Regions from separate parts of the Kitasatospora sp. NPDC058406 genome, predicted to be linked through region 1. Evidence: riboswitches for the same ligand, from Rfam matches in the RefSeq annotation. Region 1 holds a riboswitch; each other region holds the start of a gene.
What was found. Region 1 has a riboswitch for cobalamin ahead of ACFWOG_RS28360 (prenyltransferase/squalene oxidase repeat-containing protein). Riboswitches for the same ligand answer to the same signal wherever they lie in the genome.

Region 1 (5,341 bases):
GATTCGGCGATGGCCTGCACGGTGTCGAGCCCGATCAGGTCGGCGAGGCAGAGCGGGCCCATGGGGTGGGCGCAGCCGTGGACCATGCCGTCGTCGATGTCCTGCGCCGTGGCGTGCCCCGCCTCGGCCATCCGGATCGCGGACAGCAGATAGGGGACGAGCAGGGCGTTGACCACGAAGCCGCCCCGGTCGCGGGAGCGGACGACGTGCCTGCCCAGCACCTCCTTGGCGAAGGTCTCCACCCGGTTGAGCACGGTGTGGTCGGTGTGCAGCGAGGAGACCAGCTCCACCAGCGGCATCACCGGGGCGGGGTTGAAGAAGTGCAGACCGAGCACCTGCGAGGCGCGGCCGGTGGCGATCCCGAGCCGGGTGACCGGGATGGCCGAGGCGAGACCGTCCGCCACCGCCTCAGCACCCTCCAGCGGCCGGGACTGCGCGGGGTGCCGTTCTCCTTCGTCCGGGTCGACCGTGCCGGGAACGTCTCCGAGCGGCAGTCCGCCACCGACTTCCACTTCTCGCGCACCGGCGGCACCTGCCCGCTCTGGAACGTCTACGAGACCTTCGCCGCCCCCGGCCGCATCCACGTCCAGGTCGCCGGCATGCCGGACGGACGGCGCTACCTGTGGACCGCCCGCGCCGTCACCCGTTCACCCGGGGGCTGGGGCCGCCCGGGCAAGACCTTCGCGATCGGGCTCGGCTGCGAACTCCGCCACGCCCACCGGCTGGTGTACTCCGCCGGCCTCGACCTGGGCGACGAGGGCGCGGCCACCCCGATCGGCCTCGGGTGCAAGGTGGGCGAACGCCCCGCCTGTCCGCAGCGTTCCGCGCCCGCCGTCGGCGTCCCGCCGGTGATCGACGAGCACACCAGCACGTTCGTGCCGTATCCCGCCCGCGCCGAACCGGAGGGGCGGGCGGCCGACGCCTGAGGGCGGCCCGGGGCGCGGTGGCCGGGCACGGGGAGCCCGCGCCCGGCCGGGGGGCCGGCCGCGGGTCAGCTGCCGTAGCGCAGTGACACGGTGTCGCCGACGTGGACGACGGTGGCCCGGGTGGCGCCGGTGGCGGCGGCACCGTCCAGGCTCACCTTCCAGGTCGACGCGCCGCTGTTGGCGGTGCCGTTGACCGCGGTGATCGTGCCGCTGCCGGTGGACGGCGTGACCGACGTGACGCAGCCGCTCGGTGTGGCGGTCGCGGCGGCGTCGAGGACGGCGCCCAGGGTCGTGGTGGCGCCGGTCGGGGTGAGGGTGACGGCGCAGACCTTCAGCGGGGCGGTGCCGTTGTCCACGACGAGGGCGAGCCGGGCGGCGGTGCCGGAGGTGAAGCCGGTGGTGGCGGCCCAGGCGGGCTCACCGGCCGCCGTCGGCGCGGGCGGGGTGGCGGTGAACCCGCCGCCGGCCACGGCGCGCAGGCCGTCCACGGAGGCGTAGGGGGACGGGGTGGTGTCGGTGGGCAGGTACTTGAAGCCGCCGCCGGGCTTGAACTGCTGGGCGATCAGGAAGTCGATCGGGGTCTTGCCGGTGCCGCTGGTGAAGTCGACGCCCTGCGCGTTGATCCCGCAGGCGTTGAGGCCGGACACGGCCCAGCCGTTGGAGTCGGTGTTGGCGCCCCACATCGAGTTGAAGGCGCCGGAGGCGACGAGCTTGCCCTTCAGGAAGTTCTTGGCCGCGACGACGGCGGAGTCGGTGTTGGGGACGCCGCCGCTGCACAGCGAGGCCATGGCGGCGCCGGTCATGTCGATGTCGCTGCCCTGGCCGAGCGCGACGGGGTCGCCGGCGGCCTTGCTGTAGTTCCAGCCGCCGTCGGTGTGCTGGTTGGCGCGCACGGTCGCGACCGAGGCGTCCAGCAGGGCCTGCGGGACGCGCTGCCCGCCGCCCTGGGTCCTGGCGCCGCCGAGGGCGAGCAGCCCGAAGACCGTGCCGTTGAAGTTGGCGGAGGGGCCGTAGTAGCCGGGCTCGGCGGTCTGCCAGTAGGCGACCAGGTCCGCGACGAGGTTGCGGCTCGGCCCGACGCGCGCGGGGTCGATCCCCGCGGCGTACGCGTTGAGGGCGCCGCGCTCGTAGTCGGTGACGACCGGCGAGGCGCCCGGCCAGGTGGCGGCGGCGAGCTGGTTGCGGTAGACGAGCCGGGCGTTCTTGGTGGCGTCGCCCCCGGGGGTCACGTCCGCCGCGGCCGTACCGGCGGCGGCCAGCGCGCTGAACGCCCACTCGTTGGAGAGCCCGCCGCCGGTGACGTAGCTCCCGTCCGCGGCCTGGAGGGACTTCAGGTAGGTGACGCCGGTGCTCTTCGAGGTGGCTATCTGGGCCGGGGTCGCGGTCGCGTGGGCGGGGACGGCCGACAGCACGAGGGCGCCGGCGGCCAGCGAGACGGTCACCGCGGAGGCGGCGCGTGAGGAGGCGAAGCGCGAGGAGGCGGGAACGGGCACGGAACGGCTCCTTGGTGTGGCGGGCGCCGATCCGGCCCCGGCCCCGGTGCCCGGTCGGGCGCGCGGCGGCTGGGGCGGCCGCCGCCCGGATCGCGTGGGCTGGCTTTCGCTGATGCTGCGCGGCCGGGCGGGCATTCGGGCTCGGGCCGGCACGGTCACCGCCCCACACCGCTGCGCGTCAGCCCCGGATTCACACCGGATTCCCCCGCTCGGCCACCGCGGACGCTACCGCACCGGCGGGGCAGTCACGAGGTGGGGAAGGAGACATGACGCTTCGTTGACGCCGACTCCGCGAGCGTGGTCTGATGAAATGCTTTTTCATCCTCGGCAGTCAGGGGAAGCCGGTCCGATTCCGGCGCTGACCCGCAACCGTAGACCCGCCCCACCCCGGGCTGGTGAGCCGGAATGCCTGCGCCGGGGCCTTGTTCCAGGAGTGCTTGCGTCGTCGTGGACTACGACGCGGTCAGAACGGCCCCGCGCGAAGGAGGCCGTCGGCTGCGCTGTGGCATCCCGACGACTGATCAGGGAGTCGCCGGTGAGGGCCAGCAGCAGTCGTACGAGTCACAGAGCCCGGGGGTTCACGTCCCTGGTGGCCACCGGTGCCGTCGCGATCGCCGCCGGCGGCACGGTCCTGCTCGGACACCCCGGCAGGGCCGCCGCGGACCCGATCGAGGAGTGCACCGCCACCACCGGAGCGATCGTCGCCGTCGACTTCGGCCACTGGGGCGGCGGAGTCGTCCGCGGCTGCGACGCCCACCCCACGACCGGGATGAACCTGCTGCACAACGCGGGCTTCACCACCACCGGCACCGAGCACGACGGCCCCGCCTTCATCTGCCGGCTCGGTAACGGCGCCTTCGCCAACGGCACCCAGTACCCCGCCGTCGCCGAGGAACCCTGCGTCAACACCCCCCAGGCGACGGCGTACTGGTCCTACTGGATCGCCGAGCCCGGCCAGGCGACCTGGTCCTACAGCCGCTACGGCGCCGGCACGCAGAAGCCCAGGCCCGGCGAGGTCGAGGCCTGGGTGTACGGCGGCACCGACATCGGCGGGACGAGCGGAGCGCCCTCCTTCACCCCGGACTCCGTCCGGGCCAGGAACACCGGTCCGTCGCCGTCCGCCTCCGCGTCGCCGTCGGCGTCGCCGAACCCGACCCTCCCGCCGCCCGCGGGAGACCCCGCCGCCGCGGCGGCCTGGCTGGCGGGCCGCCTCGTCAACGGCGAGTACATGGGGAACTGGGCCTTCGAGGGGGCCGACTTCCCCCGGACCGCCCTCACCGCGACAGCCCTGGCCGCCGCCGGGACCCAGGACCCGGCCCTGCGCAAGGTCGTCGCCTACCTCGCCGCCCACACCGACGCCTTCCTGTACCCGGACGGGCCGAGCGGCAAGCCCGACTCCAAGGCCGCCGCGCTGCTGGCCCTGGTCGCCGAGAGCACCGACGGCAACCCCCGGGACTTCGGCGGCCGCGACCTGATCGCCGCGCTCACCGACCACGTGTGCGTCGCGGCCGGCGAGAACGGGGAGTGCACCGCGGCCGGGGACTTCCACGGTGCGGCCTCGCCCTGGGTGCAGGCGTGGGCCGTGATCGCCCTGCAGCGCGCCGGCGTCACGCCGCCCGCCGCGACGCTCGCCCGCTTCACGGTCCTGCAGTGCGCCGACGGAGGCATCGCCGGCTCGATGATCGTGGCCGGCGGCCACTGCGAGTCCGACCCGGTGGCCACCGGCCTCGCCGTCCTCGCCCTGCGCCCGGCGGCCGGCTTCGAGCCCACCGCGAAGAAGGCCGCGGACCAGCTCGCCGCGAGCCAGCAGGCCGACGGCTCCTACGCCCCCTACGTCGGCGCCGCCGGCGACACCACGAGCACCGCCGCCGCGGCCCAGACGCTGAAGGCCGTCGGACAGGGGGCCAAACAGGCCACCGCCAAGGCCTGGCTGGCCGCCCGCCAGGGCGAGGACGGCGGCTTCGGCCCCGACGAGTCGACCACCGAGGCCGACGCGGCCGCCACCGAGCAGGCCGTCCTGGCCCTGACCGGAACCGATCTGACCACCGTCCGCCACAACCCGAACGGTGCCACCACCACCCCGCCGACCACGCCCGCCGGCCGGGCCCCCGACCTGGCCCGGGGCAGCTCCTACCTCACCGCCCCGGCCAACCTGATCGACGGCCACTACTACGAGGCGTTCCCGACCTTCGCGGACTTCGGCCTCACCATCGACGGCGCCTTCGCGCTCGCCGCCACGGGCGCGAACGACGCGGCCCTGCGCCGGATCGTCGACTTCCTCGACCAGCAGGGCACGGACCCCAACGGGCGCACCGTCAACGACTGGACCAGCATCGGCACCGAGTACGCGGGCGGCGGCTCGCTCGGCAAGGAGGCGCTGCTCGCCGAGGTCGTCGGCCGCAACCCGCGGGCCTTCGGCGGGCACGACCTGATCGCCGCCCTGGCCGCGGCCGTCTGCGCCAAGGCCGACGAGGCCGCCGGCTGCGCCGGCCCCGGCAACTACACCTACGCCACGTCGGTCTTCTCCCAGGCTCTCGGCATCATGGCCCAGCTGCGCGCCGGGGACACCGCGAGCGCCACCTCGCCGGTCGCCTACCTGGAGAGCCTCCAGCACGCCGACGGCTCCTGGCCGAGCCTCATCCCCGCCACCGGCGACTCCGACGTGGACAGCACCGCGATGGCCGCCATGGCACTCGCGCTCGTCCCCGGGGACGAGGCCGCGCGGGCGGTCGACAAGGGACTGGCCTGGCTGGCCGGGCGACAGCTGGCCGACGGGGGCTTCCCGGGTGCGGCCGGAGACTCCACCAACTCGGCCGCCCTCGCGGTCCAGGGCCTGACCCTCCGTCAGTCCGCCTACGCCGCACCGATCGCGAAGGCGCTCGACTTCCTCGCCGGGCAGCAGAACGGCGACGGGGGCTTCGA
Region 2 (5,341 bases), on a different contig from region 1:
TAGTAGAAGATGCCCTTGACGAAGGTGGCGACACCGGCCTGCCAGAAGCAGTTGTACGCCGCCCAGCCGAGCAGGACGGCTCCCCAGGCCACGGCGATGCCACCGGCCGGGCGGTCCGGACGCACCTGTGTCATCTCCCGTACCCCCGCCCGCCGGGTGTCCCCCGGCATCAGCCCGCTCGATTCCGGGCCACAGGATGCCACACGGGTCGGCGGCCCGGAATTCCGGGCGGCCCGGGGCCGCCGACTTGTTATCGAAGGCCGCGACCGCAGCCGGTGGCCCGGCCCGGCGCACCGCCGTCCGCCTCCCCGGCACCGGCACCGGCCCCGGCACCCGGGCCCCGGCCGCCGCCGACCGGTATCACCGCACGTGCAGGCCGCTCCAGTCCACGTTCGCCCCGAACGCCGCCGAACCGCCGGTGAGCGCCAGGGCGTCGTCGTAGGTGGCCTTGACGTCGGCGTTGGAGTTGCGCGGCTGGTCCGGGGTCAGGTTGTCCGCCGTCAGCGACTGCCCCCAGACCGTCCAGATCGTCCACGGGGTGCGCCGCAGGGTGTCCGACTGGCGGGAGTTGACCGGGACGGCGAAGGACTCGGCCAGGATCCGCGGCTTGCCGTACCCGGCCAGGCCGTCGTAGTAGCGCTTGGTCCACACCTCGCCGGTGCCGATCGGGCGCGCCGGGCTGCCGCTGTAGTCGTCCACCCCGACCAGGTCCACGTACTGCGCACCCGGGTAGTAGTTCCACGGGTCGACGCCCGGGGCGCCGTCCCAGGAGACCGGCGTCCAGGCGAACAGCAGGTTGTGCAGGCCCCGGGTCTCCACCAGGTAGTGGTAGGTGATCCGCCAGAGCGCCTGGTAGTCGGCCGGCTTCTGGCCGGACCACCAGAAGCCGCGGGCGCAGTCGGCCGCGTTCATCTCGTGGTACGGGCGCAGCAGCACCGGCACGTCGTGGGCGGCGAGGTACTCCAGGTGGTCGGCGAGGAAGGACAGGTCGGTCAGCAGCGCCCGGTACTCGGGGGTGCCGCCGGTGCTGTCCACGACCCGGCCGAACCAGCCCGGGTCGCCGGCCGCGGGCGAGGACGAGCAGAGCACCCGGTCGAAGGACTTGACGTCCGAACCCGGGTACGGCTGGTGGAAGGACATGCCGACCAGGCCGGCCGGGGCGCCGCCGTTGTCCGGCAGCTCGGTGGCGGTGCCGTCGCAGTTCTTCTGGACGCCGGCCGCGCCGTACGTACCGTCCGCCGCACGCGGGTGGCCGGACCAGACGGCGGCCATCAGGTCCACCGCGTCGTCGGTGTACTGCCAGCCGACCGCGCAGGCGGGCCAGCGCCCTTCGGAGTAGGAGCGCGGGTTGCCGACGCCCCAGCCGCTCTGGCCGTAACCGGGGCCGAGGTCGGTCTCGACGAAGCCGGGCAGCTTGCCGGTGATGTCGGCGGCCTTCTTGTAGTAGTAGCCGACCGGCTTGGTGCCCCGGTAGTCGCCGTACTCGGGGTTGTAGCGCTCGTTGTGCCCCTCGATGTGCTGGCCGATCACCGTGCCGCCGGAGCGGCCGGACCGGGCCGTGGCCTCCAGGTCGGCGAGCAGTTGCTGGACGGCCCGGGCGTTCGGCGAGGCCTGCGGATCACGGGCCAGCAGGTCGCGGCCGACCTCGGGGGGCAGGGCGCGGCCGGCGCCGTTGAGGGTGAGTTCGCTGCGTCCGGTCGGCCCGGCGGGGCCGGGCGGCGGCGGGGCGGAGCGGTCGTCCCGGCCGCCGAGCACCAGCGCGCCGGTGGCGAGCACGGCGGCGGACACGGCCAGGGCGGCCGGCTTGCCGTGCAACGGGCGGGGCAGGGCCACGGGGCACTCCTCCGGAGACCGGGGTCGGCCGGGGGGCCCGGCGGCGACGCCCGGGCCGCCACGACCGGACACGCGTACGACTGACAGCCCGCGAGCCTGCCACACTCCCCCGCGTCCCGGCGAGCGGGCACGCGGGGGACGGCCGGCCGGGCCGGCGGCGGGCGGTCAGCCCGCCGGGGCCGCCGGCGGGGCCGCGGGCGTCTTGGCCCGCTGGAGCAGCTGGTTCTTCACGTGCTCGCCGAAGCCCGTGGCGGCCGCGGTCGCGGCGGCGTCCGCGGTGTTGCCGCCCTTGGCGGAACCCTCGACGGTGAAGTAGGCGTAGCGTCCAAGGATGCTCTTGGTGTTGGTGCAGCCCGGAGTGGCGCAGAAGACCGGCGCCCCCGGGGCGGCGGCGCCCTTGAGGTGGCCGACGTAGTTCTTCAGGGCCGTCTCGGCCTGGATCTTGTGGTCGAAGACGGCGACGCCGAGCGTCACCGCGCTGTCGCCGGAGACGTAGGTGGCCCGGAGGACCTGGCGGCAGCCCTGGTCGCCGAGCGCCCGGCCGAGACCGCCGACCGTGGAGTTGCCGTCCCAGCAGGGCGAGTCGAGCGAGACGACGGTCCGGTTCCAGGTGGCGCCGTTGACGGTCACGGTGAGCGCCGAGAAGAGCGCCGCCGCGTCCTGCGGGGCCGGGTCGGTGGAGGCGTCCCAGAGCGGCTTCGACGGGTCGTCGGGGGTCGCGCTCGGAGTGGGGGTCGGCGTCGGGGTGGACGTCGGGGTCGGCTTGGCGGAACCGGTCGGAGACGGCGCCGGCTGCTGGGTGGCCCCGGTCGCGGTCGACGTGGGCCCGGCGATCGGCTTCTCGTCGCCGTCCTTGCCCAGCAGGAGCAGGCCGCCGGCGACGGCGCCGCCGATGATCAGGACGGCGACGGCCGCACCGATGATCTTCAACCGGGTCTTGCGCCGGTGCTCGGCCGCGTTGCGGTCGGCGAGCGCGGCCCAGTCCGGCTCGGTCTGCTGCGGCTGCTGCGGCGGCGGCAGGTGCTGCGGCTGCGGCTGCGGCTGCGGCGGATGCTGCCAGTGGTGCGAGGGCACCGGCATCGGCGGCTGGGGCTGCGGCGCCGGCTGGGGCTGCACCGGAGGCTGCGGCGCGGGCGGCTGAACAGGCGGCTGAACGGGCGGCGGCACCTGGATCGACTGCGGCGGCTGCGGCGCCGCGGGCGCCGGCGGCCGGGCCGGCGGCGGCGCGGGCGGTCCGTACGACGCCGGAGGCGGTCCGAAGCCGCCCGGTGCCGGCGGCACGGCCTGGCCGCCGGAGGGCTGCTGCCCCGGCGGCACCGGTCCGGGTCCACCCGGCTGCTGGTTCTGTGCGCCCCCCGCACCGGCGGGAGGGGCCGGCTGCTCCCCCGGCGAAGCGGGCTGTCCAGACCACTCCCCGGGCACGCCCGTTCCGTCGCTCATGAGGCGAGATCGTAGGGCATGGCCCTGACCGGCGACCGCCCCGGTCACCATTCCGTTTCCGAATCCTGACAAGCCCCGGGGCGTCCGGAACCCCGGCCCGCGCCCCTTCCCGGCTCCCGCCCCGGTACCAGCGGTCATCGCGCCAACACGCCGCGCTGCACAACATGTGGTGTCGCATCGAGAGAGCACCACTAGATGTATGCTCGACCCTGCTGTCGACGCAGGGGAACCCGGTGCGAGTCCGGGACTGCCCCGCAGCGGTGAGCGGCCGTCTCCCCATGGGAGCCCGCGAGTCCGAGTACCTGCCGACGGTGTGCGAGCGCCTCCCCGCAGAGGCCCCAGCACGAGCACCACCTTCCGGGCCTCGCGGGCGGGCCGGGGACGACACGCCGCGCGACGCCACGGGCGCCCGCGCCGTCCTCCCCTGCCCCGAACGGCCCGGCCCCCCGATCTACCGACGCCGATCGCCGCCAGGAGAGAGCGCCTTGACCACCGCTGCCTCAGTCACCCTGCCCGCCCAGGGTTCCAGCTCCGCCCCCGCCGACCGTACGGTCTCCGACCCCGGCGGCGCGCTCCTCCGCGTGCTGACCGACCGCAGCGTCGACCTCCCCCAGGTGGACCCGGGTCACGTCGCCGCCGCCGCGCTGCGCGGCCGCAACGCCGGCTCGGACTTCGCCGAGCTGCGCGGCCTGGCCATCGACGCCGCCGCGTCGATGATCGCCGAGGACCCGCAGTACTCGAAGCTGGCGGCCCGGCTGCTCGCGCTGGAGATCGTCGACGAGGCGGCGACCCAGGGCGTGGTCTCCTTCTCCACCTCGATCACCGTCGGCCACGCCGAGGGCCTGATCGGCGACACCACCGCCGCGTTCGTCGCCAAGCACACCGAGGCGCTGAACGCCCTGGTCGACCCGGCCGGCGACGACCGCTTCGAGTACTTCGGCCTGCGCACCGTGCAGTCCCGCTACCTGCTGCGTCACCCGATCACCCGCAAGGTCGTCGAGACCCCTCAGCACTTCCTGCTCCGCGTCGCCTGTGGCCTGGCGGTCGGCGACAACGAGCAGTCGGTGCGCGAGGTGGCCGAGCTGTACCGCCTGATGAGCCGGCTGGAGTACCTGACCTCCTCGCCGACCCTCTTCAACTCCGGCACCCGGCACCCGCAGATGTCCAGCTGCTACCTGCTGGACTCGCCGCTGGACAACCTGGACTCGATCTACTCGCGGTACGCCCAGATCGCCCGCCTCTCCAAGCACGCCGGCGGCATCGGCCTCTCCTACTCGCGGATCCGCTCGCGCGGCTCGCTGATCCGGGGCACCAACGGCAAGTCGAACGGCATCGTCCCGTTCCTGCGCACCCTCGACTCCTCGGTCGCCGCCGTCAACCAGGGCGGCCGTCGCAAGGGCGCGGCCTGCGTCTACCTGGAGACCTGGCACGCGGACATCGAGGAGTTCCTGGAGCTCCGCGACAACACCGGTGAGGAGGCGCGCCGCACCCACAACCTCAACCTCGCGCACTGGATCCCCGACGAGTTCATGCGCCGGGTCAACGCCAACGCCGACTGGTCGCTGTTCTCCCCGGCCGACGTCCCCGAGCTGGTCGACCTGTGGGGCGCCGACTTCGACGAGGCCTACCTCAAGGCCGAGCTGGCCGGCAAGGCCGTCCGCACCATCCCCGCGCAGACCCTGTACTCCCGGATGATGCGCACCCTCGCGCAGACCGGCAACGGCTGGATGACCTTCAAGGACGCGTCCAACCGCGCCGCCAACCAGACCGCGCTGCCCGGCCGCACCGTCCACTCCTCCAACCTCTGCACCGAGATCCTGGAGGTCACGGACGACTCCGAGACCGCCGTCTGCAACCTCGGCTCGGTCAACCTCGGCGCCCACGTCGCCGCCGGTGCCACCGCCGCCGACCTGCTGAACGCGATGGACTGGGAGCGTCTGGACGCGACCGTCCGCACCGCCGTGACGTTCCTCGACCGCGTGGTGGACATCAACTTCTACCCGACCCCCGAGGCCGGCGCCTCCAACTCCCGCTGGCGCCCGGTCGGCCTCGGCGTGATGGGCCTGCA
Region 3 (5,341 bases), on a different contig from region 1:
TCGAGATGCCGAGGATCATGTTGTTGCAGATCTTCGCGGCCTGCCCGGCGCCCGCCGGCCCGCAGTGCACGACCTTGCCGCCCATCGCGTCCAGCACCGGCCGGACCGCGTCGAAGTCCGCGTCCGCCGCTCCCACCATGAAGGTGAGGGTCCCGGCGGTCGCGCCCGGCACTCCTCCGGACACCGGCGCGTCGACCGCCCGGCCGCCGGCCCGCACGGCGAGGTCGTGCGCGGCCCGGGCGTCCGCGACGTCGATGGTGGAGCTGTCGACGAAGAGCGTGCCCGGACGGGCGGCGGGCAGCAACTCCTCGTAGGCGGCCAGGACGTGGCGTCCGGCCGGCAGCATGGTGATCACCACGTCCGCGCCGCCGGCGGCGTCGGCCGCGGACTCCGCCGGCCGGACGCCGGCCGCCTCCGCCTGCCGCAGGGCCTCCGGCACGAGGTCGTAGCCGACGACCCGGTGCCCTGCCCTGGCCAGGTTGGCGGCCATCGGGCCGCCCATGTTGCCGAGTCCGACGAATCCGATGTCGTGGGTCACCAGCGCTCCAGGGGTTTCGTGGTGGCGAGGCCGAGTTCCCGCTCGCCGAGCTGGGCGAAGTAGCGTGCCACGGCGGCGGGGGCGACGGCGTCCAGCGTGGCCGGGCTCCAGCGCGGCGTGCGGTCCTTGTCGATCACCTGGGCACGGATGCCCTCGGCGAGGTCGGGTGTGTCGAGGGCGGCGCAGGAGGTGCGGTACTCCTGGTCGAGGACGGCCTCCAGCGGGCCGAGGGACCGGGCGCGGCGCAGCGCGGCGAGCGTCACCTTCACCGCGGTGGGCGAGTTGGCGGTGATCCGCTCGGCGGCCTTCCCGGCCTCGGGCTCCCCGCTGTCGCGGAGCCGGCCGAGGATCTCCTCGACGGTGCCCGCCGCGTAGCAGCTGTCGATCCACTCGCGCTGCCGCTCCAGCGGGGCGGGCGGTGCGGGTGCGACGTGCCGGACGAGCGCCTCGTGCACGGGAAGTTCGGCGAGGTCGTCGAGGAGCGCGGGCAGCCGCTCGGTGGGGACGAAGTGGTCGGCCAGGCCGCAGAGCAGGGCGTCGCCTGCGCCCGCCGAGCCCGCGGTGAGGGCGAGGTGGGTGCCCAGCTCGCCGGGGGCCAGCGAGAGCAGGTAGGTGCCGCCGACGTCCGGCACGAAGCCGATGCCGGCCTCCGGCATCGCGACCCGGGTCGTCCCGGTGACGATCCGGACGCTGCCGTGGGCGGACACGCCGACTCCGCCGCCCATCACGATGCCGCTCATGACGGCGACGTACGGCTTCGGGAAGCGGGCGATCCTGGCGTTGAGCCGGTACTCGTCGCGCCAGAACTCCTCGACGGCCGCCGGGTCACCGCCGGTGGCGGCGCGGTGGATGGCGACGATGTCGCCCCCGGCGCAGAAGGCGCGGTCGCCGGCGCCGGTGACGACGACGGTCTCGACCCGGTCGTCGCGCTCCCACGTGTCCAGTGCGGCGTCGATCCGCCGCACCATGGCGTGGGTGAGGGCGTTCAGCGCGGCGGGCCGGTTGAGGACGATCAGGCCGGACCGGCCCTCCCGCTGGACGAGGACCTCGTCGACGGTGCGCCCGGACACGGTGCTGCCGGCCGCGGCGTGCCCGGCTGCGGCGTTGCCCGCTGTGGCGTTACCCGCTGCGGTGTTGCCGGCCATCAGGCGGCTCCCGTCAGTCCGCGGGCGACGATGACGCGCATGATCTCGTTGGTCCCTTCCAGGATCTGGTGCACCCGCAGGTCGCGGACGATCTTCTCGATGCCGTACTCGGCGAGGTAGCCGTAGCCGCCGTGCAGTTGGAGTGCGGCGTTGGCGACCTCGAAGCCGGTGTCGGTGGCGTACCGCTTGGCCATCGCGCACAGCTCCGGCGCCCGGGGGTCCCCCCGGTCCAGCGCCGCGGCGGCCCGCCAGAGCAGCGACCTGGCCGCCTCCAGCTCCGTCGCCATGTCGGCCAGCCGGAACTGCAGGGCCTGGGCGTGCAGCAGCCGGGCGCCGAACGCCTCCCGGTCCGAGAGGTAGCGGGTGGCCCGCTCCAACGCGTCCTGCGCGCCGCCGAGCGAGCACGCCGCGATGCCGATCCGGCCCCCGTTCAGCCCGTTCATGGCGATCCGGAAGCCCTCGCCCTCGGCCCCGAGGAGCCGGTCGGCGGGCAGCCGGACGCCGTCCAGGAGCACCTGCCGGGTCGGCTGGGCGTTCCAGCCCATCTTCCGCTCGTTCGGACCGAACGAGACGCCGGGGTCGTCCCGTTCGACGAGGAACGCGGAGATCCCGCCGGCGCCCGGGGCGCCGGTGCGGGCCATCACGACGTAGACCTGCGAGGTTCCGGCGCCGGAGACGAACTGCTTGACGCCGTCGAGGACGTAGTGGTCGCCGTCGCGCCGGGCCCGGGTGGTCAGCGCGGCGGCGTCCGAGCCCGCGCCCGGCTCGGTGAGGCAGTAGCTGGCCAGGGCCTCCGTCGAGCAGAGTCCCGGCAGCAGTCGGGCGCGCTGGCCCGGGCTGCCGTAGCGGTCGATCATCCACGCGACCATGTTGTGGATGGACAGGTACCCGGCGATCGACGGGCAGCCGGTCGCCAGCGCCTCGAAGACCAGCACGCCGTCCTGGCGGCCCAGCCCGGAGCCGCCCGACTCCTCCCGCACGTACACGCCGCCGAGGCCGAGGCCCGCGGCCTTGCGCAGCACGTCGACGGGGAAGTGCTTGGCCTGGTCCCACGCCACGGCGTGCGGGGCGAGGTGCTCGCGGGCGAAGTCGCCGGTGGCCTCGACGATCGCGAGCTGGTCGTCGGTCAGATGCGTGTGCACGGCGCGCCTCAGCCCATCGTCGGGATGGTGAAGCTCGCGCCCTCCTTGACCCCGGAGGGCCAGCGCGAGGTCACGGTCTTGGTGCGGGTGTAGAAGCGGATCGAGTCCGGGCCGTGCTGGTTGAGGTCACCGAAGCCGGACCGCTTCCAGCCGCCGAAGGTGTGGTAGGCGACCGGCACCGGGATCGGCACGTTGACGCCGATCATGCCCGTGTTGACGCGGCGGGTGAAGTCGCGGGCGGTGTCGCCGTCCCGGGTGAAGATCGACACCCCGTTGCCGAACTCGTGCTCGCTCGGCAGGCGCAGCGCCTCGGCGTAGTCCGCCGCGCGGACCACGCACAGGACCGGGCCGAAGATCTCCTCGCGGTAGATCCGCATCGCGGGGGTGACGCGGTCGAAGAGGGTGGCGCCCAGGAAGTAGCCGCCCTCGTACCCCGGCACGGTCAGGTCGCGGCCGTCGACGACCAGTTCGGCGCCCTCCCGGACACCGAGGTCGAGGAAGCCGCGGACCCGGTCCAGCGCGTCGCGGCCGACGAGCGGCCCGAAGTCGGCCTCGGGGTCGTCGGAGGCGCCGACCCTGAGTGCGGCGATCCGCTCGGTGAGCTTGGCGACGAGGGCGTCCGCGGTCTCCTCGCCCACCGGCACGGCGACCGAGACGGCCATGCAGCGCTCGCCGGCGGAGCCGTAGCCCGCGCCGATCAGGGCGTCCGCGGCCTGGTCGAGGTCGGCGTCCGGCATCACGATCATGTGGTTCTTGGCGCCGCCGAAGCACTGGGCGCGCTTCCCGTGGGCGGCGGCCGTCGCGTACACGTACTGGGCGATCGGGGTGGAACCCACGAACCCGAGCGCCTGGACCCGGGGGTCCTCCAGCAGCGTGTCCACGGCCTCCTTGCCCCCGTTGACGACGTTCAGGACGCCCGGCGGCAGGCCCGCCTCCAGGAACAGTTCGGCCAGCCGCAGCGGCACCGACGGGTCCCGCTCGGAGGGCTTGAGGATGAAGGCGTTGCCGCAGGCCAGGGCGGGCGCCGCCTTCCACAGCGGGATCATCGCCGGGAAGTTGAACGGGGTGATGCCGGCGACCACGCCGAGCGGCTGGCGCATCGAGTACACGTCGATGCCGGTGCCGGCGCTGTCGGTGAACTCGCCCTTCAGCAGGTGCGGGATGCCCGCCGCGAACTCCACCACCTCCAGCCCGCGCTGGAGGTCGCCGTGGGCGTCGGCGACGGTCTTGCCGTGCTCGGCCGAGAGCAGGCGGGCCAGCGGCTCGCGTTCGGCCTCGACGAGCTGGAGGAAGCGCAGCAGCACGCGGGCGCGGCGCTGGGGGTTCCAGGCGGCCCACTCGGACTGGGCGCGCTCGGCGTCGGCGATCGCCGCCTCGGTCTCGGCGCGGCCCGCGAGCGGGACCCGGGCCTGGACCGTGCCGGTGTTCGGGTCGTAGACGTCGCCGAAGTCCCCGGAGGTCCCGGGGACGTGCTTGCCGCCGATGAAGTGGGTGAGTTCACGGACCATCACAGACCTGCTCTCGTCAGGGTGTCGGGAAGATCCGAGGGAAGGGCGCACGACGGACGCCCGCGCCGCGCTCGGGTGAGCGCACGCGTCGGGCCGTCGCCGGGCGCGGCGAGCCGTCAGGGAGACGGGTGTGCCGCAGCCGTCGCAGGATCACCAGGGTCGGGAAGGGCGCGGACCGGTGCCATGCGTGTTTGCTCCATCCTCGTGGACAACACGGAACACCCGCAGTCGGTATCCTGACTCCCGGATCAGCGCGCGTCGCCCGGCCTTCCCGGCTGGCTGCCAGTGGCTGGTACTGCGGCGACGCACTCCCCGGTCACAGTGGCGGGACCGTGCCGGATTCACACCGGCTTCCCTGCACTGCGGGCCTTGTCCACGACCATATAGTTGGACGTCCTAGTAAGTCCAGGGCATCCCTCGCCGCCGCCGTCCGTTCCGCGACCTCCTCCGGCGCGGCGACGTGGTTGTGGTCCGCGTGGAAGAAGTCCCTCACCTCGTCGTGCGGTTGGGCCGGTCGCAGCACCGGACCGGCGCCGGAGTCGCCGAGCTCCGCAACCCTCGTGACGGCCTCGCGGCAGCTGCCGTGCAGGGCGGTCCTTCCGCCCGGCGGGACGTGCCCGGCCCGGGTCCGACCAGCGCCCCCGTCCGAGAACGAGTCCGGTGTCACGTTCACGATTCCCCTCACCGCACACCGGTCCCAGTCGGATATTCCCGGAAGCCCGTACGAACGTCTCTCCATGCGCCTATGGTGCCCTTCTGCGAGGCCGCGCCGGACTTGTTCCCGACGGGCCGGGAATCCGCGGGGAACCGTCGGTGGAAAACACTGGAACAGGCCCCTCCGGACGTATGCGTGAGAAATCTCGTATCACAGGATGGACGGACGCGTGTGCGATCCCACCGCCCTGGATAGCCTCCTCCCATGACACTCGGAATCCCTTCCAGACGAACCGATCACGCGGCATCCGTCCGCGAACTCCTGGCCACCGGTCGGCGTTCCTTTTCCTTCGA
Region 4 (5,341 bases), on a different contig from region 1:
GGCCGCGGCCTGGCTGCTCAGCGACCGGTCCTCGTACGTGACCGGGGTGACGCTCCCCGTCGACGGCGGCATCACGGCGACCCGGTCCTTCGTCTGAGGCGTGCGGACGGTGCCCGACGGCGCGTCGCCGCGCTCGCCCCCGCCGTCCGGGAGCACGCCGCGGACCCGCTACCGCCGGGGCGGGTCCGAGGACTCGGCGAGGACAACGCGCCGGTCCGGTCGGCGGGTTCGGTGAGGTACGGCCGTGCGGCGTGGAGTTTCGCAATGGTCACGAACGGTTCCCGGGGAAGTGGCTTCCGGTTCGGGGAGCGTCCCCTAGCGTGCCGGGCATGACACAGAGTCACCACGTCAGCTCCGGCAGCCCGTCCGCCGCGTCACCCGCCGCCCGTCCCGGCAACCGCCCCGGCGGCCGCCCGGGCAACCGCCCCGGCACCTCGGCCGACGACCGGCGCGACCTCCGGTCGAGCGCGGGCCGGCACACCGCCGTGCTCGCCGCCCTCGTCGCGTCCGCGCTGGGCCTGGGCACCGTCGCGCTGAGCGCCCCGAACGCCGCCTCCGCCGAGCCGCCCGCCGCCACCTCCGGCCCCGCCGCGTCCGGCCCCGGGTCCCCCGACGACCCCGCCGGGTCCCCCGGCCTCGCCGCTGCCGCCGCGGCCCCCGCCCCCGGTGACGTCGTGGTGACCGAGAGCTTCTCCGGCACCTCCCTCCCCGCCGGCTGGACCGCCGTGGAGGGCGACTGGAAGGTGGCGAACGGCCGGCTGGTCGGCACCTCCGCCAACTCCGGCCAGCAGAGCCGGATCACCTTCGGCCGCCACCTCGACGACTTCCGCATCGAGGCGACCGCCCGCTTCGAGTCCGTCGTGGACAACGCCCGCTGGGCGGCGCTCGGCCTGGACGTCCCGGCGAGCGGCGCCACCCCGTGGTCGATCGCCACCGTGCGGACCGGCACCACCGCCGCCAACGGCCTGGAGTTCGCCCGGCGGACCACCGCCAACAGCTGGCTCGTCACCGACACCGCCGCCGCCCCGGTCGCCGCCGGCACCGGCCGCGACGTGCGGATCGCCGTCGAGGTGCACGGCACCACCGCCCGCTGGATCTTCGACGGCCGGGAGGCCGCCCGCACCACCCAGGTCGCCCGCAGCGCCGACGGCGGCCAGGCGCTCGTCGTCAACGGCGCGAAGGTGTCGTTCGACGACCTCAGGGTGACCGCGCTCGCCCCGGGCGGCCTGCTCCGGCCGGCGGACTCCCCGCTCACCGTCTTCGCCCACCGCGGCGCCTCCTCCGCGGCACCGGAGAACACCCTGGTCTCGGACGAGGTCGCCCGGCGCGGTGGCGCCGAGTGGATCGAGAACGACGTCCAGCCCAGCAAGGACGGCGTGCCGTACATCCTCCACGACGACACGGTGGACCGCACCACCGACGGCCAGGGGCGGATCCGCGACCTGACCTCCGCCCAACTGGACGCGCTGGACGCCGGTTCCCGGTTCGGCCCGGCCTACGCGGGTGCCCGGGTGCCCACGCTCGCGGCGCAGTTGGAGGATCTGCGCACCCGTGGCGGCAACCTGCTGCTGGAGATCAAGGGCCGGCACAGCCGCGACGAGGTCGCCCGGATCGTCAAGGAGGTGCGCGACCACGGGATGGCGGGCCGCGTCCTCGTCCAGAGCTTCGAGGTGGACGCCCTGCGGCACACCCGCGAGCTGGCACCGGAGTTGCCGCTCGGCCTGCTGCGCAGCACCCTCGACGCCGACCCGGTGGCGATCTCCAGGGAGCTCGGCCTGGCCGCCTACAACCCCTCGGACGGCGCCGTCTCCGCCCGGCTCGGCGTGGTGAAGGACCTGCACGCGGCCGGCGTCGCGGTCAACGTCTGGACGGTCGACGCGGCCGCCCGGTGGAAGGCGCTGGAGGCCGCCGGCGTCGACGGCATCATCACCAACCGTCCGGCGGAGCTCGCCGGCTGGAACGCCGCCTGGCAGCAGGCCGGCGCCGTCGCGCCGCCCGCCGCACCCACCGTGGCGATCACCTCCCCGGCCGCCGGGGCCGCCCTGGACCGTGCCCAGCAGCCGGTCACCGCGGTGCAGGCGCGCGGCGCCGACTCCGTTCGGCTGACCCTGGACGGTGCCGAGCTCACGCCGGGCACCGCGCTCGACACCACGGCGCTCGCGCTCGGCCGGCACACCCTGCGGGCGGAGGCGACCGGCCCCGGCGGGCGGGCCGAGACGACGGCCGAGTTCACCGTCGCGGCCACGCCGACCGGTCTGGCCTCGCTGGTCCTCACCTCGGGGGCGGACCGCAACGCCGTCGCCACCCTGACCGTGATGCTCGGCCAGGGCCAGTACGGGCCGCTCGCCCGGTGGGCCGAGAACCAGTCCGGCCGGACCGTCCCCGCCGACCGGGCCCGACTGATCGCCGCCGACGCCCTCGCCCTCGGCGGTACGCCCCCCGCCAACGGCTGACCGCACCCCGGCGCACCCCGGCCGAACCGACCGCGTCGGCCGCACGACCGGCACCGGCGCACCCCGGCCGAACCGACCGGCACCTGCGCACCGACCGCCGGACCCCGTGCCCGCTCGCCCGGCACGGGGTCCGGCGTCCGCCGGGGGCTCCGTCGATCCGTGCGGCGTCGCCCTGTGCCTAGGATTGATCGCCTGGCCGGTCGGCCGCTCACCCACGTGCCCGAAGGTGGATCGTTCATGGCAATCCCGCAGCAGCAGGCGGGCCCTCCCGGAGTGGACGACGGGGTCTTCGGCGACCCCGTGGTGATCGAGCGGTCCGGCCGCCCGGAGGACGGTGAGTGCCGCCATCTCCTGGTGTGGCGGGCCGGACCCGGCTGGCGGATGCTCAGCAGCGCCGTGCTGGGCGGCGGCCTGGGCGAGCGGGAGTGGCTGGTCAACGCCCAGGTCCGGGCCGGGTACGGCAGGACGGACCCGGACCGGCACCTGGCCGAGCTGGCGGAGGACCTGGGGCTGCGGGGTCCGGGCGTCGGGCTGATGACCGCCGCCCGGGTGGACGCCTTCACCTGGGCCCGCGACCACGGCGTCACCGCGGTGGTGACGACCGGAATCGGCGTGCCGACCTGGGCGTCGGCGCCCGCCGACGGCGACGCGCCCGGCGACGCGCTCGTTCCCGGCACGATCAACATCGTGGTCGTCGTTCCGGTGGCCCTCTCGGACGCGGCCGCCGTCAACCTCGTGGCCACCGTGACGGAGGCCAAGGTCCAGGCGCTGCTCGAAGCCGGGTACGACTGCTCGGGGACGCCGTCGGACGCGGTCTGCGTGGCGGTGCGGCGGACCGGTCCCGGCCGGGAGGCGGAGCCGTTCGGCGGCCCCCGGTCCCGCTGGGGATCCCGCGCCGCCCGCGCCGTCCACGCGGCCGTCGTGCTGGGCGCCGAGCGCGACCGGGCCGGCCGCGTCCGGGGACCCGTGCCCGGTCACCTGCGGTCCACGCCCGGGTGCGGTCGGACCTTCGTGCTCTCCGACGAGTAGCGGCACGGCCGGGGCGCGGGGTTCCGGGACGGCGGGCCGGCACCCGCACCGGCCGGTCCGGTCCTGTCCTGTCCTGTGCCGTCCGGCCCTCCGCCGCCCGTCCGGGGCCCTGGCGGCGTCTCAGGATGTGGACGTCCTGGTGTCCTTGTGTTCTCCCGGTACCGGATTCGTCCTAAGCTGGGCGGGCAGCTGGTTCGCCCTGCCCACCAGGCAGGCGCGTCGTAAGAGGGAACCCGGTGGGAATCCGGGACTGCCCCGCAGCGGTGAGTGGGAACGACCGCCGTCATACGCACTGGGCCCGGTCGGGTCTGGGAAGCGACGGCCAGTAGGTGTCCGCCCTTTCGGGCGGGCGTGTCCACGAGTCCGAAGACCTGCCCGTTGCCCGCACGCGACCCGTTCGCGCGCGGACATCCCGGTGACCTCGTGGGCGGGTCGGCGTACATACCAGGCGGATCCGGCGCTTCTCGTGCGCACGCGGTCCCGCCCGGTTCGTCACCCCTTCGCGCCTCCGTCCCGTCACCGGGGCCACAGACAGGCTCGCGAAGGAGAGTCCCTTGACAGCGAAGTCCGCAGCCGCGGCAACCCTGGCCACCGTGTACGGATACCCCCGCCAGGGCGGTGGCCGTGAGCTCAAGAAGGCGATCGAGGGGTACTGGAAGGGCGCCGTGAGCGCCGACGCCCTGCTGGCCACCGCCGCCGACCTGCGTCTGGAGAACTGGAGCAGGCTCGCCGGGGCGGGCGTCCAGGAGGTGCCCACCGGCGACTTCTCGCTCTACGACCACGTGCTGGACACCACGGTCGCCGTCGGCGCGATCCCGCCGCGTCACCGGGCGGCGGTCGAGGCCGACCCGCTGGACGGCTACTTCGCCATGGCGCGCGGCACCCAGGACGTCGCGCCGCTGGAGATGACCAAGTGGTTCGACACCAACTACCACTACCTGGTGCCCGAACTCGGCCCCGACACCGTCTTCACCGCGAACTCCGCCAAGGCGGTCGCGGAGTTGCGCGAGGCCCTGGACCTCGGCCACAGCGCCCGTCCGGTGCTGGTCGGCCCGGTCACGTACCTGCTCCTCGCCAAGCCCGCCCCGGGCGTCCCCGAGGACTTCCAGCCGCTCACCCTGCTCGACCGGCTGCTGCCCGTCTACGCCGCCCTCCTCGCCGACCTGCACGAGGCCGGCGCCGCCTGGGTCCAGTTGGACGAGCCGGCGCTCGTCCAGGACCGCACCCCCGCGGACCTGAACGCCACCGCGCGCGCCTACCGCGACCTCGGTGCCCTCGCCGACCGGCCCAAGCTGCTGGTCGCGAGCTACTTCGACCGCCTGGGCGCCGCGCTGCCCGTGCTGGCCAGGGCCCCGATCGACGGCCTCGCCCTGGACTTCACCGGCCCGGCCGCCGCCAACCTGGGCGACCTGGCCGCCGCGGGCGGCCTGCCGGGCAAGCGGCTGGTCGCCGGTGTGGTGGACGGCCGCAACATCTGGATCAACGACCTGGAGAAGTCGCTCTCCACCCTGGCCACCCTGCTCGGGCTGGCCGGCACCGTCGACGTGGCCCCGTCGTGCTCGCTGCTGCACGTCCCGCTGGACGCCGCCGCCGAGCGCGACCTCGACCCGCAGATCGCCCGGTGGCTCGCCTTCGCGCGGCAGAAGGCCAACGAGGTCGCCCTGCTCGCCCGCGGCCTGCGCGAGGGCACCGGCGCGATCACCGCCGAACTCGCCGCCAACCGCGCCGACCTGGCGTCCCGCGCCAACTCCCCGATCACCCGTGACCCCGCGGTGCGGGCCCGCACCGCGGCCGTCACCGAGGCGGACGCCCGCCGGGCCCAGGCCTACCCGGAGCGCGCCGAGGCCCAGCGCACCCGC

Region 2: another riboswitch for cobalamin. It lies ahead of ACFWOG_RS24020 (ribonucleoside-diphosphate reductase subunit alpha); the one in region 1 lies ahead of ACFWOG_RS28360 (prenyltransferase/squalene oxidase repeat-containing protein).
Region 3: another riboswitch for cobalamin. It lies ahead of ACFWOG_RS17360 (CoA-acylating methylmalonate-semialdehyde dehydrogenase); the one in region 1 lies ahead of ACFWOG_RS28360 (prenyltransferase/squalene oxidase repeat-containing protein).
Region 4: another riboswitch for cobalamin. It lies ahead of metE (5-methyltetrahydropteroyltriglutamate--homocysteine S-methyltransferase); the one in region 1 lies ahead of ACFWOG_RS28360 (prenyltransferase/squalene oxidase repeat-containing protein).

Annotation. Positions count from the first base shown of each region.
Region 1 covers NZ_JBHXKE010000173.1:13,774-19,114, reverse strand. The annotation lists partial or broken gene ACFWOG_RS28375 (3-hydroxyacyl-CoA dehydrogenase family protein) at 1-437, opposite strand, end outside; partial or broken gene ACFWOG_RS28370 (short-chain fatty acyl-CoA regulator family protein) at 372-926, shown strand; gene ACFWOG_RS28365 (hypothetical protein) at 992-2,419, opposite strand; cobalamin riboswitch at 2,549-2,625, opposite strand; cobalamin riboswitch at 2,698-2,851, shown strand; gene ACFWOG_RS28360 (prenyltransferase/squalene oxidase repeat-containing protein) at 3,009-5,341, shown strand, end outside.
Region 2 covers NZ_JBHXKE010000128.1:19,014-24,354, forward strand. The annotation lists gene ACFWOG_RS24005 (hypothetical protein) at 1-134, opposite strand, end outside; gene ACFWOG_RS24010 (glycoside hydrolase family 26 protein) at 361-1,833, opposite strand; gene ACFWOG_RS24015 (hypothetical protein) at 1,999-2,949, opposite strand; cobalamin riboswitch at 3,456-3,598, shown strand; gene ACFWOG_RS24020 (ribonucleoside-diphosphate reductase subunit alpha) at 3,783-5,341, shown strand, end outside.
Region 3 covers NZ_JBHXKE010000077.1:30,453-35,793, reverse strand. The annotation lists gene mmsB (3-hydroxyisobutyrate dehydrogenase) at 1-538, opposite strand, end outside; gene ACFWOG_RS17370 (enoyl-CoA hydratase/isomerase family protein) at 535-1,683, opposite strand; gene ACFWOG_RS17365 (acyl-CoA dehydrogenase family protein) at 1,683-2,825, opposite strand; gene ACFWOG_RS17360 (CoA-acylating methylmalonate-semialdehyde dehydrogenase) at 2,834-4,333, opposite strand; cobalamin riboswitch at 4,542-4,732, opposite strand; gene metF (methylenetetrahydrofolate reductase [NAD(P)H]) at 5,253-5,341, shown strand, end outside.
Region 4 covers NZ_JBHXKE010000077.1:23,209-28,549, forward strand. The annotation lists gene ACFWOG_RS17335 (SDR family NAD(P)-dependent oxidoreductase) at 1-97, shown strand, start outside; gene ACFWOG_RS17340 (glycerophosphodiester phosphodiesterase) at 330-2,453, shown strand; gene ACFWOG_RS17345 (adenosylcobinamide amidohydrolase) at 2,691-3,482, shown strand; cobalamin riboswitch at 3,656-3,876, shown strand; gene metE (5-methyltetrahydropteroyltriglutamate--homocysteine S-methyltransferase) at 4,037-5,341, shown strand, end outside.